DNA from 2 places in the Clostridium sardiniense genome. Region 1 is predicted to be linked to the other one. Evidence: predicted binding sites of a transcription regulator. Region 1 holds the regulator's gene; the other holds the start of a gene.
What was found. Region 1 encodes LexA, which represses DNA repair genes until DNA is damaged. Its sites were predicted from a motif close to CNAACANNTGTTNG; they were not measured.
Positions count from the first base shown of each region.

Region 2: the regulator LexA is predicted to act here: its motif matches at 4,450-4,463, upstream of uvrA (excinuclease ABC subunit UvrA).

Region 1 is NZ_JAIKTU010000006.1:205,883-213,828, forward strand. It holds gene K5V21_RS09240 (hypothetical protein) at 118-303, shown strand; gene K5V21_RS09245 (DUF2828 family protein) at 487-2,049, shown strand; gene K5V21_RS09250 (tyrosine recombinase XerC) at 2,779-3,771, shown strand; gene K5V21_RS09255 (hypothetical protein) at 3,810-4,379, opposite strand; gene K5V21_RS09260 (hypothetical protein) at 4,483-4,917, opposite strand; gene lexA (transcriptional repressor LexA) at 5,070-5,675, shown strand; gene K5V21_RS09270 (DUF3267 domain-containing protein) at 5,744-6,358, shown strand; gene K5V21_RS09275 (methionine gamma-lyase family protein) at 6,383-7,669, opposite strand; gene hfq (RNA chaperone Hfq) at 7,727-7,946, opposite strand, start outside.
Region 2 is NZ_JAIKTU010000013.1:89,256-97,201, reverse strand. It holds gene K5V21_RS15180 (bifunctional aspartate transaminase/aspartate 4-decarboxylase) at 1-1,078, shown strand, start outside; gene aspT (aspartate-alanine antiporter) at 1,123-2,790, shown strand; gene K5V21_RS15170 (Pr6Pr family membrane protein) at 2,954-3,616, shown strand; gene K5V21_RS15165 (C-GCAxxG-C-C family (seleno)protein) at 3,673-4,119, shown strand; gene uvrA (excinuclease ABC subunit UvrA) at 4,527-7,352, shown strand; gene K5V21_RS15155 (FHA domain-containing protein) at 7,518-7,946, shown strand, end outside.

The sequences.
Region 1 (7,946 bases):
CTTTAGATTACTCTAAAGCTTTTTATTTGATTAAAGTTTATTAGTAATATATAATATAATAAACTATAAAACTTATTATATTTTGTTTGATTTTGTACTTAAATGGGAGTTGATATAATGGAAATTAAAATATCGTTAAAAGGAAAGAGAGATTTTCTTAAATTTTCTGGTGATAGGATTGATATTTTAGATTTTGAGATGAATGGAACTAAATATAAACAAATCAGAATATTTAAAAAAGGTTTTTCTAAATCTGAGTATATTGATGATGAATTGATAAATTGGATAAAGGAAGTAAAGTAGGGTTAAAAGAAGGAACTGTTCTTCTTTTTTTTATATAAGGAATTATTATTAGGTTTGTTGCATAAGTATTAATTGTAAAGGTATTTTACAGCTATAAAACTTATGTATACCTTGTTTTGATAAAGACACATACAGCTTCTACTAATATTTCTCTGTGTCTTGTAGATTAAGGAGTGAATTAAAATGCCGTTAAAATTGTTAAGCAGATTAAAAGAAGAGATATTAAATATTGATGCTGATATATATCAAGAGATATATGAGGATCAAGAGTATGAAAAAGAGAAGGGTAATTTTAGTATTAAATTACTGGATTTATATAATGAAATATTGGATTCTATAGGTGATAATAGCTTGTTAGAAAAAAGTTTGCTTAAAGAGTCACTAGATGAAGACTATATCTCCACTATAAAACTATTATTTTATACTAGAGATATAGAATATGGGCTAGGAAGGCGAGATATTTTTAGGGATGCAATAAAATATACAGCATTAAATTATAGTGAAAAACTAAAGGATTACATTTATTTAATACCTAAGTACGGAAGATGGGATGATTTATATTCTTTATTTGACACTCCTTGTCAGGAAGATGTAATAAATATTTTTAAAGAGCAAATTAATAAGGACATAGAATCTGATAGTCCGTCAAATCTTGGAAAATGGCTTAAATCTATAAATACATCATCTGAAGCTAGTAGAGAGCTTGCAAGAAAAACTGCTAAAGGGCTTAATTTATCTTATTCAGAATATAGAAAATTAACAAGTGAATTAAGGAAAAAAATTGGGGTAGTAGAACAGAAAATATCAAATAACGAGTGGGATAAGATTAAATATGGAGATGTACCAGCGTTAGCATATAAAAAGTATAAAGAAGCATTTATTAAAAATGATTACGAAAGATTTCAAGACTATGAAAATATAAGTAAAATAAATAGATCAACAAATTTTGATATAAAGAATAATAATGATACAATAAGCTTTATAAATTATTTAAGGATACTCCTAGATATAGATTATAAAGGAGAGGAAAGCAGTAAATATGAAGAGGAATTGATTAATTTTATAAAGTCAATGGATATACAATCTGGAAATTGGATTACAGCTCTTTCTATAAGTAAAAGTGATTTATCAAATCAAAGTAATTATTTAATAGAGAGTTTATATTTTTCATTATACTATCTATATAATAACACTGGTTTATTTAAAGATTATATAATGAAAACAAGTAAACCTTGTAATTTTAAAAAGATAAAAACTGATGATATGTTGGAAAAAATAAAGGAGATAATAAGTAATTCTATAAGTGATTATATAAATATTGAAAGTATATTAGATTTAATACTTTTGGCTGCTATAAAACATGGGATAGATGATGAAAATCTTCCGGCAGGTGTATTAATTATAGTTGATGATATAGATAAAATCAAAGTAGCGAACATATGTTCAGAACAAGAAAAAGAGCATTTTGGATATAATAAGCTTCAAGAAAAATGGAGATCGGCAGGATATACAGTACCGGAAATAAAAATACTAGAATTGAATAGAAAAAGTAAATTTAGTATAAAAGAATTAAATAAAAATTTTCATGTAATAACTGGATTTGGAGAAAAAATATTTGATACAGTTATTAATGATGAATTGGATTTAATGGATGAAAATTTAAATATAAATAATAATATAGAAAATGGATGTAATATAAATAATAACTTAGATGAAATATTAAATAATGAAAGATATAATATATAAAAGTAAAATAATACAAAAGGCATAATAAATTTATTATGCCTTTTGTATTATTTGTATTATTTGAAATTATAGAAAATATGAAATTTAAATAAAAAAATATTGATAGGAAAGTACTGCTAAGCAAAAGTTGAAATTCTAAATTTGTATAAAATGATCAGTGGTTTATTTTATATAAAATGAATAATGAAGTTAATAAATAAAAGGGTGTTGTTACATATATAAATAAAAGAAAAATGAATAAAATTTATATAAATTATTTCGCTAAATAACCATTTAGCGAAATAATGTTGAAAAATAAGTAGAAAATTTCTAAAACAATATAGTTTTTATAAAAATACTAGTTTAATATTAGCTGCTTAATTATAATTTCAAAATATTCTATATATTTATATTATTTTCAATACACTAACTATTCTTTATATTTATAATATATTTAATTTATAAAATATTATAAATATTACGACTTTTAAAGGTTAAATAAGATCAGTAATTCTCCTGTTGATTATTAAATTTATTATAGAAAATTTCTATATTTTTAAAAGATATAAATATATCTAATAAATATATTTATTTATAACAACTAAATATCTATAATTTTAATTAGATATTGGGTATATACAGATAAATATGCCAAAATTGGATATTTAGAACATATGTTTGCATAACCTTCTAATTCATAATAAAATATGCTAAAATTAGATGTAAATACATTATAAAGAAGGTGTTAACATGTTATACGATTTTAAAGACTTAAAGAAAAGTGAGTCTCTCCCACCTATTGTAGTGGATTTTTTGAATTATTTAGAAACCATAAAAGCTAAATCTATAAATACAATAGATGCTTATAAAGTAGATCTTACTATGTTTTTTAGATTTCTTAAATTATATAGAGATGAAGTTATAGATAAAAACACAGAATTTGAAGATATTATTATAAATAATATAGATAATGATTTTATTAAAAAAATTAAGTTATCAGAATTATATGCATTTATGAGCTTTTTAGAGAAATATAGAAATAATAGCGCTTATGCTAGGGCTAGAAAAGTTGCAACTTTAAAATCTTTTTTTAAATATCTTCAGAATAAAGCTAAAATAATAGATGAGAATCCTACATTAGAATTGGAATCCCCTAAAATTAATAAAAGACATCCAATATATTTAAATTTAAACGAAAGTATACAGCTATTAAAATCTATGGATAAAAATAATAAAAATTATTATAGAGATTATTGTATTATAACATTATTTTTAAATTGTGGAATGCGATTATCTGAACTATGTAATATAAAGCTAGATAAAATATCAGGAGATACTTTAACTATTATAGGAAAAGGTGATAAAGAGAGAACTGTTTATTTAAATGAAGCATGTATGAAAGCTTTGTCTGATTATTTAGCACATCGTGATGATTCTAAAAGTAGCGATGATAATAAAAAATATTTATTTTTATCTAACAGAGGTACTCCTATAAATAAGAGAACTGTTGAAATAATGGTCAAAAATTATACAAAACGCGCTGGTCTTAAAGATGAAAAGTATACTCCACATAAACTTAGGCATACCGCTGCTACATTAATGTACAAGCATGGAGATGTAGATATAAGGTCATTACAAACTATTTTAGGTCATGAAAATATATCTACAACACAAATATATACACACGTTGATGATGATACTTTAAGAGAAGCTGTAAAATCTAATCCTTTATCAAAAATTTAAAATTAAAAAAGACCAACATTTTTGTTGGTCTTTTTTTACTATCCCATAATTGGATTTCCTAATATTTCATTTAAAGCTTTTATTATTTCTTGAGAGTTTCCATCGTATACAACTAATACTCTCCCCTTTTTATAAAAATGAGGAGCAGTAGTCCAGGTCATTGTTACTCCGTTTATTGTTTTTCCGTTATTTTGAATTGATTTAATATCTTCTTCTAACTTTCCTTTTGCATCCATTGGATATTCATATAAAGATAATTCTCCACCCTTTATTTTTACAATTTGCTTATCAACTGAAAAAATCTTTGTATTATCATTAGCTTTAGTGCTAGTTACTTCAGGATTAAAGCCTTTTTCTTTTAAGTCTTTTATTATAGCATTTTTATCATATTTACCTTCAGCATCAGTAAATTTTTTTATTGTTTCGTTTGTCGCATTTTTAACGTCATTAACTCCTTGCTCCACTTTGTCTTTAGTTTCATTGGCACCCTGTTCCACTTTCTCTTTTGTATCATTTACTGTTTTATTATTTGTACATCCTATTAATGAAAAAGATGATAATATTATACTGCTTGCTACAATAAGTTTGGTTAATTTTAATTTATTCATATTAATCTCTCCTATTCTTATCATAATTTCAGTATTAGTATTTATCAATTTTATTTAATTTATTCTGAATAAAAAAATAAGTGGTTTAATTCCACTTATTTTTTTATTGATTATTCTTTTTTATTAATCTTCTTACACCTGGGAAAATTTCTTCCGTTTCTTCTTCAAGTGTATCTTCTAACAAATCTGCCTCATCTAAATATTCAATAAATTCAAAGGCATCTATATATTTTTCCTCACTTTTAGATTCTATATTAGAATTAAAAGTATTTTCATCTATTTTTAATGATGAATAAGCTTCTTTTAGAGCCTTTTCTAAATCTTCTTTATCAAGTGTAGGATCAATATTTTGTGCTTTTGCAATCATATTTTTCCATTCTTCTTCTAAGAATTTATTTTCTTCAATATTTTTTGCTATATCTTCTATTTTTATTGCTCTTATATCGATACCATCTTCTTCAAGGCATTTTCCACAGTTATCGCATAGCTTATTTTCATATAAATCGCAATAATCATCATCAGTATATTTTTTTATCATTGTTACACCACCCTTTTTAGTGTATAAAATCAAATTATATTATAACAAATTAAATTTATAAATACAAATAGAACATATGTTTTAAGAACATAAGTTTGATATATACTTACTCATATGATATAATTAATTCAAAGAATGTGAGGTGCTATGCAATGTTAGAGGGTAAAGATAAACAAAGTCAAATATATGATTTTTTAAAAAATTATACCGAGAATAAGGGTTACCCACCATCTGTAAGAGAGATTTGCGAGGCTGTAAGCTTAAAATCAACATCAACAGTACATGGTCACTTAAAAAGATTAGAGAAAAAAGGTCTTATAAAGAGAGATCCTACTAAACCAAGAGCTCTTGAAATAACTGAATTTTCACAACCTAAACGTGAAATGATTAATATACCTATAATAGGTAATATAACTGCTGGCGCTCCAATTCTAGCCACAGAAAATATAGAGGATACTTTTACATTACCAATTGATTTTATAAAACATAATAGAGAATTATTTATGCTTAAAGTTAATGGTAATAGTATGATTAACGTAGGAATAAATGATAATGATTTAGCTATAATTGAAAGAACACAAACAGCTATTAATGGTGATATAGTAGTCGCTTTAATAGATGATACTGCTACTATCAAAAGGTTCTTTAAGGAAAAGGATTATATACGTCTTCAACCAGAAAATGATAGCATGGATCCTATAATTGTAGATGATTGTAAGATATTAGGGAAATTAGTTGGTATTTTTAGAGCTTACTAAAGAATACGTTAAATAAGAGAGTCATATATATATATGACTCTCTTATTTTTATTCTTAAAGGAGGATTTATGAAAATTTTAAAATATAAAACAAATAATAATTCTAGAAAAGAAATATTTAAAAATAGATTTTATATATTTCTTTTTATATTTTTTCTAAACTTTTTTTCTTTTGGATACAAATTATTTTTTTATAAAGATGCTTTTATAGCAACACTTTTATCATATTTATTATTAATGTTTTTATGTATATTTTTATGCATTCCAATACATTTATTTATCCAAGGTGTTGCATATAAGAATTTTAAAAATATTAATTTAATAATGTGGATAGATAATTTTCATATTTCAATTTATTATAGTAAATATGCAAGTAATAAAAGACATATATTAGCCTTAATATTACCTTTTATAATACTTACTATTATACCGCTATTTATAATAACTTTTTTATATAATAGCATAGTTTTAGTTAGTATTGCCTCTGCTAATATATTAATTTCATCATTAGACTTATATAATTTGTATAGATTTATAAGATATAATAATGATAAATTTATTTTTAATGGCATTGATATTATAACTAAAGATAAGCATAAAAGCTTATCTAAACATTTTAAAGAAGTTACTAGAAGTGAAGATACAAATATAGAACTTAATTTAGATTTAAACAAAATGGCTTAGAGTATTTTCTCTAAGCCATTTTGTTTAAGAATTTAAAACTTTATTTAAAGCAATTAATACACCAATTTTAGCATGATCAAATGTAAGTCCACCTTGAATATAAGCAATATAAGGTTCTCTAATAGGAGCATCTGCAGATAGTTCAATTGAAGAACCTTGTATAAATGCTCCAGCGGCCATTATTACTTCATCTTCATAACCTGGAGTTGGAATTGGAATACAATGAACAAATGAATCAATTGGTGATCCTTGTTGTATACCTTTGATAAATTCAATTAATTTTTCTTTGTTTCTAAATATAATTGTTTGAACTATATCTGTTCTTTTCTCTTTTGCAGCGGGTTTAGCTTCAAATCCAGCAAGTTCCATAACTCTTGCACAAAAAATAGAACTTTTTACAGCTTCAATAGTTACATGAGGGGCCAAGAAGAATCCTTGGAATAATGTTCTCATAACTCCAAGTGTGGCACCACATTCACCACCTATTCCTGGAACAGTTAATCTATATGAAGCATTATCAACATATTTCTGCTTACCTACTATATATCCACCAGTTGGAGAAATCCCTCCTCCTATATTTTTTATTAGAGAGCCAGCCATTAAGTCTGCACCAAAATCTGTAGGTTCTATTATATCTACAAATTCACCATAACAATTGTCAACAAAAACTATTATATTTTCATTTAAGCTTTTAACTAATTCAATCACTTCTTTTATTTGATTAAGTTGAAGTGAACTTCTAGTACTATATCCAGTACTTCTTTGTATATGTACCATTTTTATTGATAAATCATTTAGTATAGCTTTTTTTATTTTTTCTAAATCAAAATATTTTTCATCTATTAAGTCAATCTCATTATACTTAATCCCGTATTCTATAAGAGATCCCATTCCAGTATCTTTACTTATTCCAATTACTCCGTGTAATGTATCATATGGTTGTCCTGATATTGCAAGTAATGTATCTCCAGGACGTAGATTACCAAATAAAGCGGTACCAATAGCATGAGTACCATTTACAAAGTGTGGTCTAACAATAGCAGCTTCTGTATTAAATACTCTTGCATATACTTTGTCTAAACCATCTCTACCCATATCATCATAAGCATATCCTGTAGTATTTGTAAAATGGCTATCACTTATTCTTTCATCTTGAAATGCAGAAAGAACTTTTAATTGATTATATTCTCTAATTTCATCTAACTTTTTAAATTCATCTTCTACATCTTCTAAAGCTTTTTTATAAAGCTCAAATGCATTATGTTTTATATTATGTTTTTTTATAATTAATTCCTCTGTTGCTTTTAACATATTAGCCTCCTGTATAAATTAAACACAAAAATAAATAGGCAACAATGTGCCTATTTATTAAGCGTTATCTACGTCATTATTTGCAAATAGAATAGGTTTCGCTGGAGTTATTGTTGTAACAGCATGCTTATAGACTAACATTTGTTTACCATCACAATCTAACACAACTGTAAAACTGTCAAATCCTTTAACATATCCTTTTAGCTTATATCCATTTGTAAGATATACTTCTACTGAAATTTTATTTTTTCTTGCACCATTTAAAAAAATATCTTGC
Region 2 (7,946 bases), on a different contig from region 1:
AGGTGGAACAGCTGCAATTTGCTATATCTTTAATTCACTTAAAGAAAATAAGTTAATAAAACCAGGAGATAAAATTGCAATTAATACACCAATATTTACACCATATCTACAAATTCCAGAACTTGATGATTATGAAATGATAGAAATAGATTTAAGATCTAAAGAAGAAAATAAATGGGTTATATCATCAAATGAATTATCAAAATTAGAAGATGAAAGTATCAAAGCGTTATTCTTCGTAAATCCTTCAAATCCAGGATCAAAAGCATTAGATAATCAAGCTTTAGATGCAATAGCTAAGATTGTTCAAAAACGTAAGGATTTAATTATTATAACTGATGATGTTTACGGAACATTTGTAAATGGATTCCAAACAATATATAGTGTTGCACCACATAATACTTTACTTGTATATTCATTCTCAAAATTATATGGAGCAACAGGATGGAGAATTGGTTTAATAGCTGCAAATGAAAAAAATGTATTTGATAGCTTAATAGAAAAACTTCCAGAAGAAGAATTAAAGAAACTTGATGAAAGGTATGGACTTGTAACTTTAGAACCACGTAAATTAAAATTCATAGATCGTTTAGTTGCAGATAGTCGTTCAATTGGACTTTATCATACATCAGGATTATCTACACCTCAACAAGTTATGATGGCATTATTTGCATCAACAGCTTTACTTACAAAAGAAAAAGATCCATATATTGAAAGTTCTAAAAAATTAGTAGCTTCAAGATATCACGATTTATTCTCTACATTAGGAATTGATGAAGATAATAGCAAGGAAAATGCAAAATACTATTCATTGATAGATATATATGCTCTAGCAGAAGGTCACTATAATAGCGACTTTAGAAAATATTTAGAAAATGGATTTGAACCAATTGATTTTTTATTAAAATTAGCAGAAAAGAATGGAGTAGTATTAATGGAGGGGGTATGCTTTGGAGCAACACCTGGAACATTAAGAGTATCTGAAGCTAATTTACCAGATGACGCATATAAAAAAATAGCAAAACAAGTGTTAGAATTACTTTCTGAGTACTACAGTGATTATGAGCAACAAAAATAATAAGTAAAACAAAAACATTTATTAGAAACAGAAGGTGATTTGGTATGAAGGTGATTATTGACTTTTTAGAAAAGAATCCAAGTGTAGCAATATTCTTTTGTTTAGCACTTGGATACTTAATAGGTAAGTTTAAGTATAAATCATTTAGTCTAGGTTCAACTGTTGGAACACTTATAATTGGATTGATTATAGGACAGTTTGGAGTGTTTCACGTATCACCAATAGTAAAAAATATATTCTTTAGCTTTTTCATATTCACAATAGGATATGAAGTTGGACCTGCTTTTGTAAATAGTTTGAAAAAATCAGGTGTAAAACTAGTTATTCACTCAGTATTTTTTAGTGTAGTTGCTTTTATAGTTGCTATGATTTGTTTCAAAGTATTCCATGTAGATGCAGGGGAGGGTGCTGGAATAATTGCAGGTTCTCTTACACAATCAGCTGTTATAGGAACATCAGCATCAGCTATAAATGGACTAAATGCAACAGCGGCTGTAAAATCAGCTATGGAATCTAAAGTTGCAATTGCATATGCAATAACATATGTTTTTGGAACAGTTGGGATACTTATTTTCTTAAAAAACATTGCACCTATGCTTTTAGGAGTAAATCTAAAAGAAGAAACAAAAAGGATGATTGAAAAGATTCATTTTAAGGGAGATGCATCAGATAATTCAAGCATAGTGAATAATATAAAGATGCGTGCTTTCTTAGTTAATGAAGGTTCATCATATGTAGGTAAATCAGTATCTGATATTGAAAAGGGCTTTAAAAATAAAGTTACTTTTGAAAAAATATTCAAAAATGGTGAAGATACTAATTTTGATCAAAGTACAGTTATAGCTTCAGGTGACTATATTACTATAATAGGTAATCTTACAGATATTGTAGAAGCTGAAACTGATGATTTAGTAGAAACATCTGATGAAAAGTATATGAATGTATCTTTAGAAAAATCAGAAATAATGTTAACTAAAGAATTCAATATAAAAAATTTAAAAGACTTATATAGCAATAACATTATGTTAGAATCAGTTAAAAGAAACGGAAAAAAATTAGAAGACGAAACAGAAATGAGAAATGGAGATATATTAACACTTATAGGACCTAAACATGCTATATCTAAAATAATAAAAGAATTTGGATATGTTAAAGATAATGGTACTTCAACAGATGTTAGTTATTTAACATTTGGGATTATAGTAGGTGTTTTAATAGGAACATTAGCATTAACAATTCATGATGTTCCATTAACTCTTGGAAGTGGTGGTGGTGCATTATTCTCAGGTCTATTATTTGGATGGTATCAAAATAAACATCCACATTTTGGAGAAATACCATCATCAACACGTTGGTTCTTAAAGAGTGTAGGTTTAAATTTATTTATTGCTGTAGTTGGATTACAAGCTGGAAGCGCATTTATTCCTGCATTAAAATCAATGGGATTTGCAGTATTAATAATAGGTATATTGGTATGCCTAATTCCACATGTACTTTCATTGTACTTTGGAAAATATGCACTAAAATTAGAACCAGTAGATATAATAGGTTCACTTTGTGGTGCAGGTACAATAACAGCTGCATTAAATGCTATAACTGAAGAAAATGGAAGTAGTATATTTGCGTTAAGTTATACACCTTCCTATGCAGTAGGTAATATTTTGATTACCATAATGGGACCTCTTACTATTGGATTGCTATATGTCCATTAAGTTTTAGAAAAAGAAAGTAATTACTATTTTGATAGTAATTACTTTCTTTTTCTTATAATAGTTTAAATGAAATCCTATAACATAGTTTAATTATTAAAATATTTGACAGTCAAAATAAATTTTATATAATTATAAAGAGAATTAAACAATACGAGGTGAATAAATGAATAAAGTACATAAAATTTGGAGAGGAATAGCTGGAATTATTATATTATTAGCTATATTAGGATCATTTACTAATCAAATATTAGTTAGTGAAATACCAACATATATGGGAAGAGTACTAGGATTTTTCTCATATTTTACAGAATACAGTAACATATTAGTAATGCTTTGGTTTATAAATAAAGCTTTTTTAGGAGAAAGAATACAATTCTTAAATAAAGATAGTGTAAGAGGTGCAATAACACTTTACATATGTATAGCAGGAATAGTATTTTTCTTTGTTTTAAATTCAGCTTGGGATCAGCAAGGTATTGAGAAGATTCAAAGTTATATACTACATGGATTTTCACCAATTGCCTTTATTTTAGATTGGTTACTTTTAAGCAGAGGAGGAAACTATAATTATAAAGATATTAGTATGTGGATAATATTCCCTATAGTATATTTATTTTGGGCGTTATTTATAGGAAATATTATAGGATCATACCCATATCCATTCTTAGATTTAAATACTATAACATTTAAGGAATTTTTAAATTATCTAGTATTTTTAGTTATAGCATTTATAGGTATGTCATTTATCATAGTGAGTGCAGACAAGCTATTAGGGAAATTACGTAATGTAGCTAAGAGAAATGTTAAGTTTGTAGAGAATAACTAAGACTTTCAATTATATATGTTAAAATTATAATGTATATAATTAAGGAGGGATTTAGTTTGACTAATGAAGATATTAAAAGAATTAGAGAAACTGCTGAAAATTATTATAGAGTAGGTAGTTTCTTTTGTTCAGAGGCTATAGTTAAGACTTTAAAGGATGAGTTCATGCCAGAGTTAAGTGATGATGTTGTTAAATTTGCATCAGGATTCCCAGTTGGGATAGGAAGATCAGGATGTACATGTGGAGCATTAGCAGGAGCTGTTATGTCAATTGGAATGATGTTTGGTAGAAGCGAAGCTGCTGGAAAGGAAGTAGACAAGACACTTCAATTATCTAAAGAGTTACATGATAAGTTTAGAGAAGCTAATAGAGTAACTTGTTGTAGAATTCTAACTAAAGGATTAACTATGGGTTCACCAGAACATAAGGATCAGTGCGTGAGATTTACAGGAGATATGGCTGAAGAGGCAGCTAAGATAATTATAAGAGAAAAGAATCTATAATACATATAAAGAAAGATTAGAGAAGACTAATCTTTCTTTTTTTATAATAATCAAAATATATAGGTGGTTTAATGGAAATAAAGTATCTAAATGGAATGTAGTATTACTTAGATAAGAGAATAAAAAAGAAACTAAAATATTATTATGATTCATATAAGCAGCGTATAAATGGCTATACCTTTAAGCTACACACCTTCTAAATATGAGAGAATTTATTATAATTTTAACAATTCTTAAAAATTACTTAGTAATTCTACTTGTTACTTAATAATAGGAAAGACAAGTGATATAATTGACAATAAGATGAGATAAATTTAAAATTAACTTATGGGAACTTATGTTCGAGAATTAATTAGTAAATATAAGTCTAAAATAAAGCTATAAGTTAAAAGAGAGGTAACAATAATATGAAGGATAAAATCATAATAAAAGGAGCTAAAGTACATAATTTAAAGAATGTTAGCTTAGAAATACCAAGAGATAAGTTAGTAGTATTTACTGGACTTTCAGGTTCAGGTAAATCATCATTAGCATTTGATACTCTTTATGCTGAAGGACAAAGAAGATACGTTGAATCATTATCAGCATATGCAAGACAGTTCCTTGGTCAAATGAACAAGCCTGATGTTGAATATATAGAAGGATTATCTCCAGCGATTTCAATAGATCAAAAAACAACAAGTAAGAATCCAAGGTCTACTGTGGGTACAATAACAGAAATATATGATTATTTAAGACTTCTTTATGCCAGAGTAGGAATACCACATTGTCCTAAATGCGGAAAAGTAATAAGTCAACAATCAGTAGATCAAATTATAGATAAAGTAATGGAACTTGAAGAGAGAACAAAGATACAAATTCTAGCTCCAGTTGTAAGAGGTAGAAAAGGAACTCATGAAAAGATATTAGAAAATATTAAAAAGAATGGTTTTGTTAGAGCAAGAATAGATGGAGAAATATATGACCTTACTGAGGAAGATATAAAGCTTGAAAAGAACAAAAAACATAGTATAGAAGCAGTAGTAGATAGGTTAGTTATTAAAGAAGGTATAGAAGGAAGACTTACAGACTCTATAGAAACTGGTTTAAAGCTAGGAGAAGGCTTAATTATAATAAATGAAATGGGTGGAGAAGATACTTTATATAGCGAAAAATTCTCATGTCCTGATTGTGGAATAAGTATAGAAGAATTAGCACCAAGAATGTTCTCATTTAATTCACCATTTGGTAAGTGTGACTATTGTGATGGTCTTGGAACATTAATAGAGATCGATGAAGATTTAGTTATTCCAAATAAAGATTTAAGTATTATGGAAGGTGCAATTGCTTGTTGGGGTGAAGGAAGATTAAAAGATGATTCATGGACATTCTCATTCCTGAAAGCATTAAGCAAAGAATATGAGTTTGATTTAAACACTCCAATAAAGGATTTGCCAAAAGATATAGTAAAAGTACTTTTATATGGAACAGAAGGAAAGAGATTAAAAGTAGATTACGTAAAAGAAGGAGTCAGAGCTACCTATAATTCAGTATGGGAAGGCGAAATCAATGCTCTTCAAAGAAGATATAGAGAAACTAACTCTGATCTTATAAAAGGTGAAATAGAACAATATATGAGTAATAAGCACTGTCCTAAGTGTAAAGGTGCAAGACTTAATAAAGAAGCTCTTGCTGTAACTGTTGGAGATAAAAATATTTATGAATTTACTGAGCTTTCAATACAAGAAGAGTTAGATTTTATAAATAGTGTTGAATTCTCAGAAAAGAACAAAATAATAAGCGAGCAAATAGTAAAAGAGATAGTAAGTAGATTAGAGTTCTTAGTGAATGTAGGATTAGATTATTTAAATCTATCAAGAAGTTCAGGAACTTTATCTGGTGGGGAATCTCAAAGAATAAGACTTGCAACTCAAATAGGTTCTGCACTTATGGGGGTTTTATATATTTTAGATGAACCTAGTATAGGACTTCATCAAAGAGATAATGATAGATTAATTAAGACATTAAAACATTTAAGAGATGTAGGTAATACTGTTATAGTCGTAGAACATGATGAAGATACTATAAGAGAAGCTGATTATGTTGTTGATATTGGACCAGGGGCAGGTGAGCATGGTGGAAATATTGTTGCAGCAGGTCCAATGGAAGAAATTAAAAAATGTAAGGAATCCATAACTGCACAGTACTTAACTGGAGAGAAGAAAATAGAAGTACCAAGTGAAAGAAGAAAAGGAAATGGCAATAAGATTACTGTTTCTAAAGCAAAGGAAAATAATTTAAAAAATGTTACAGTAGATTTTCCGCTTGGAATGCTTACTATGGTTACAGGAGTATCTGGATCTGGAAAGAGTACTTTAGTAAATGAAATTCTTTATAAGGGATTAAATAAATTAGTAAATAAGAGTAAAAACCCAGTTGGAGCTCATAAAGAAATTAAAGGATATGAAAATATTGATAAGATAATCGATATAGATCAAAGTCCAATTGGAAGAACTCCAAGATCAAATCCAGCAACATACACTGGAACATTTGATATAATAAGAGAATTATTCTCACAAACACCAGAAGCTAAAATGAGAGGATATAAGCCGGGAAGATTTAGTTTTAATGTTAAAGGTGGAAGATGTGAGGCGTGTTCTGGAGATGGAATAATAAAGATAGAAATGCAATTCTTATCAGATGTATATGTTCCATGTGAAGTTTGTAAGGGAAAAAGGTACAACAGAGAAACATTAGAAGTTAAGTATAAAGGTAAAAATATAGATGATATTTTAAATATGACAGTAGAAGAGGCTTTAGAATTCTTTGAACATATACCAAGAATTAAAAATAAACTTCAAACACTTTATGATGTAGGGCTTGGATATATAAGATTAGGTCAACCATCAACTCAGTTATCAGGTGGTGAGGCTCAAAGAATAAAGCTTGCATTTGAGCTTTCAAAGAGAAGTACAGGTAAAACATTGTATATCTTAGATGAGCCAACAACAGGACTTCATATAGATGATGTAAATAGGCTTGTTCAAATATTACAAAGATTAGTGGATGCTGGTAATTCAGTTGTAGTAATAGAACATAATTTAGATATGATAAAGTGTGCTGATTATATCATAGATTTAGGCCCAGAAGGTGGAGATAAAGGTGGTACAATTATAGGTACAGGAACACCGGAAAAAATATGTGAAATAAAGGATTCATATACTGGATATTATCTACGTAAAATATTAAAGTAAACAAAGAAAACAAAATATTATAAATTAATTAACTAGCTTTTAGAAAAGTTTACTAAGAAAGCTAGTTAATTACTCATACAAGCAATAATTGTAATATAAATGTAGGAATTTAATATTATTTTGGTGTATAATCAAAAAGATAAAGTAATTTTTCGAGGTGAAAAGATGGATTTTTCAAAATTTATTGCAGTCGTATTTGGAATAATTTTTATCGTACTATTATACTTTATAATAATTTATGCCTTAAAAATAATGGCCAAAGATGTTAAGAGTGGAGGGAATGCACCAACTAATGCTAAAAGCAATAGTAATAGTAAAAGACCTATTCCTTCAAAACGAAGACATCATGGGATAGAGATAATAGAAATAGGGGATAATACGGCATTAAAGGTAGGCTCGGTAATACCGATTAGGGATGTAACTACAATAGGGAGAAGAGGTAATAACACAGTAGTGTTATCAGATCAATATGTATCAGGTAATCATGCCAAAATAATGGTAAAAAATAATGCGCTAATATTAGAAGATTTAGGAAGTACAAATGGAACTTTCTTAAATGGTGAAAAGATAAGCGGAAGAGTTAAGCTATTTACA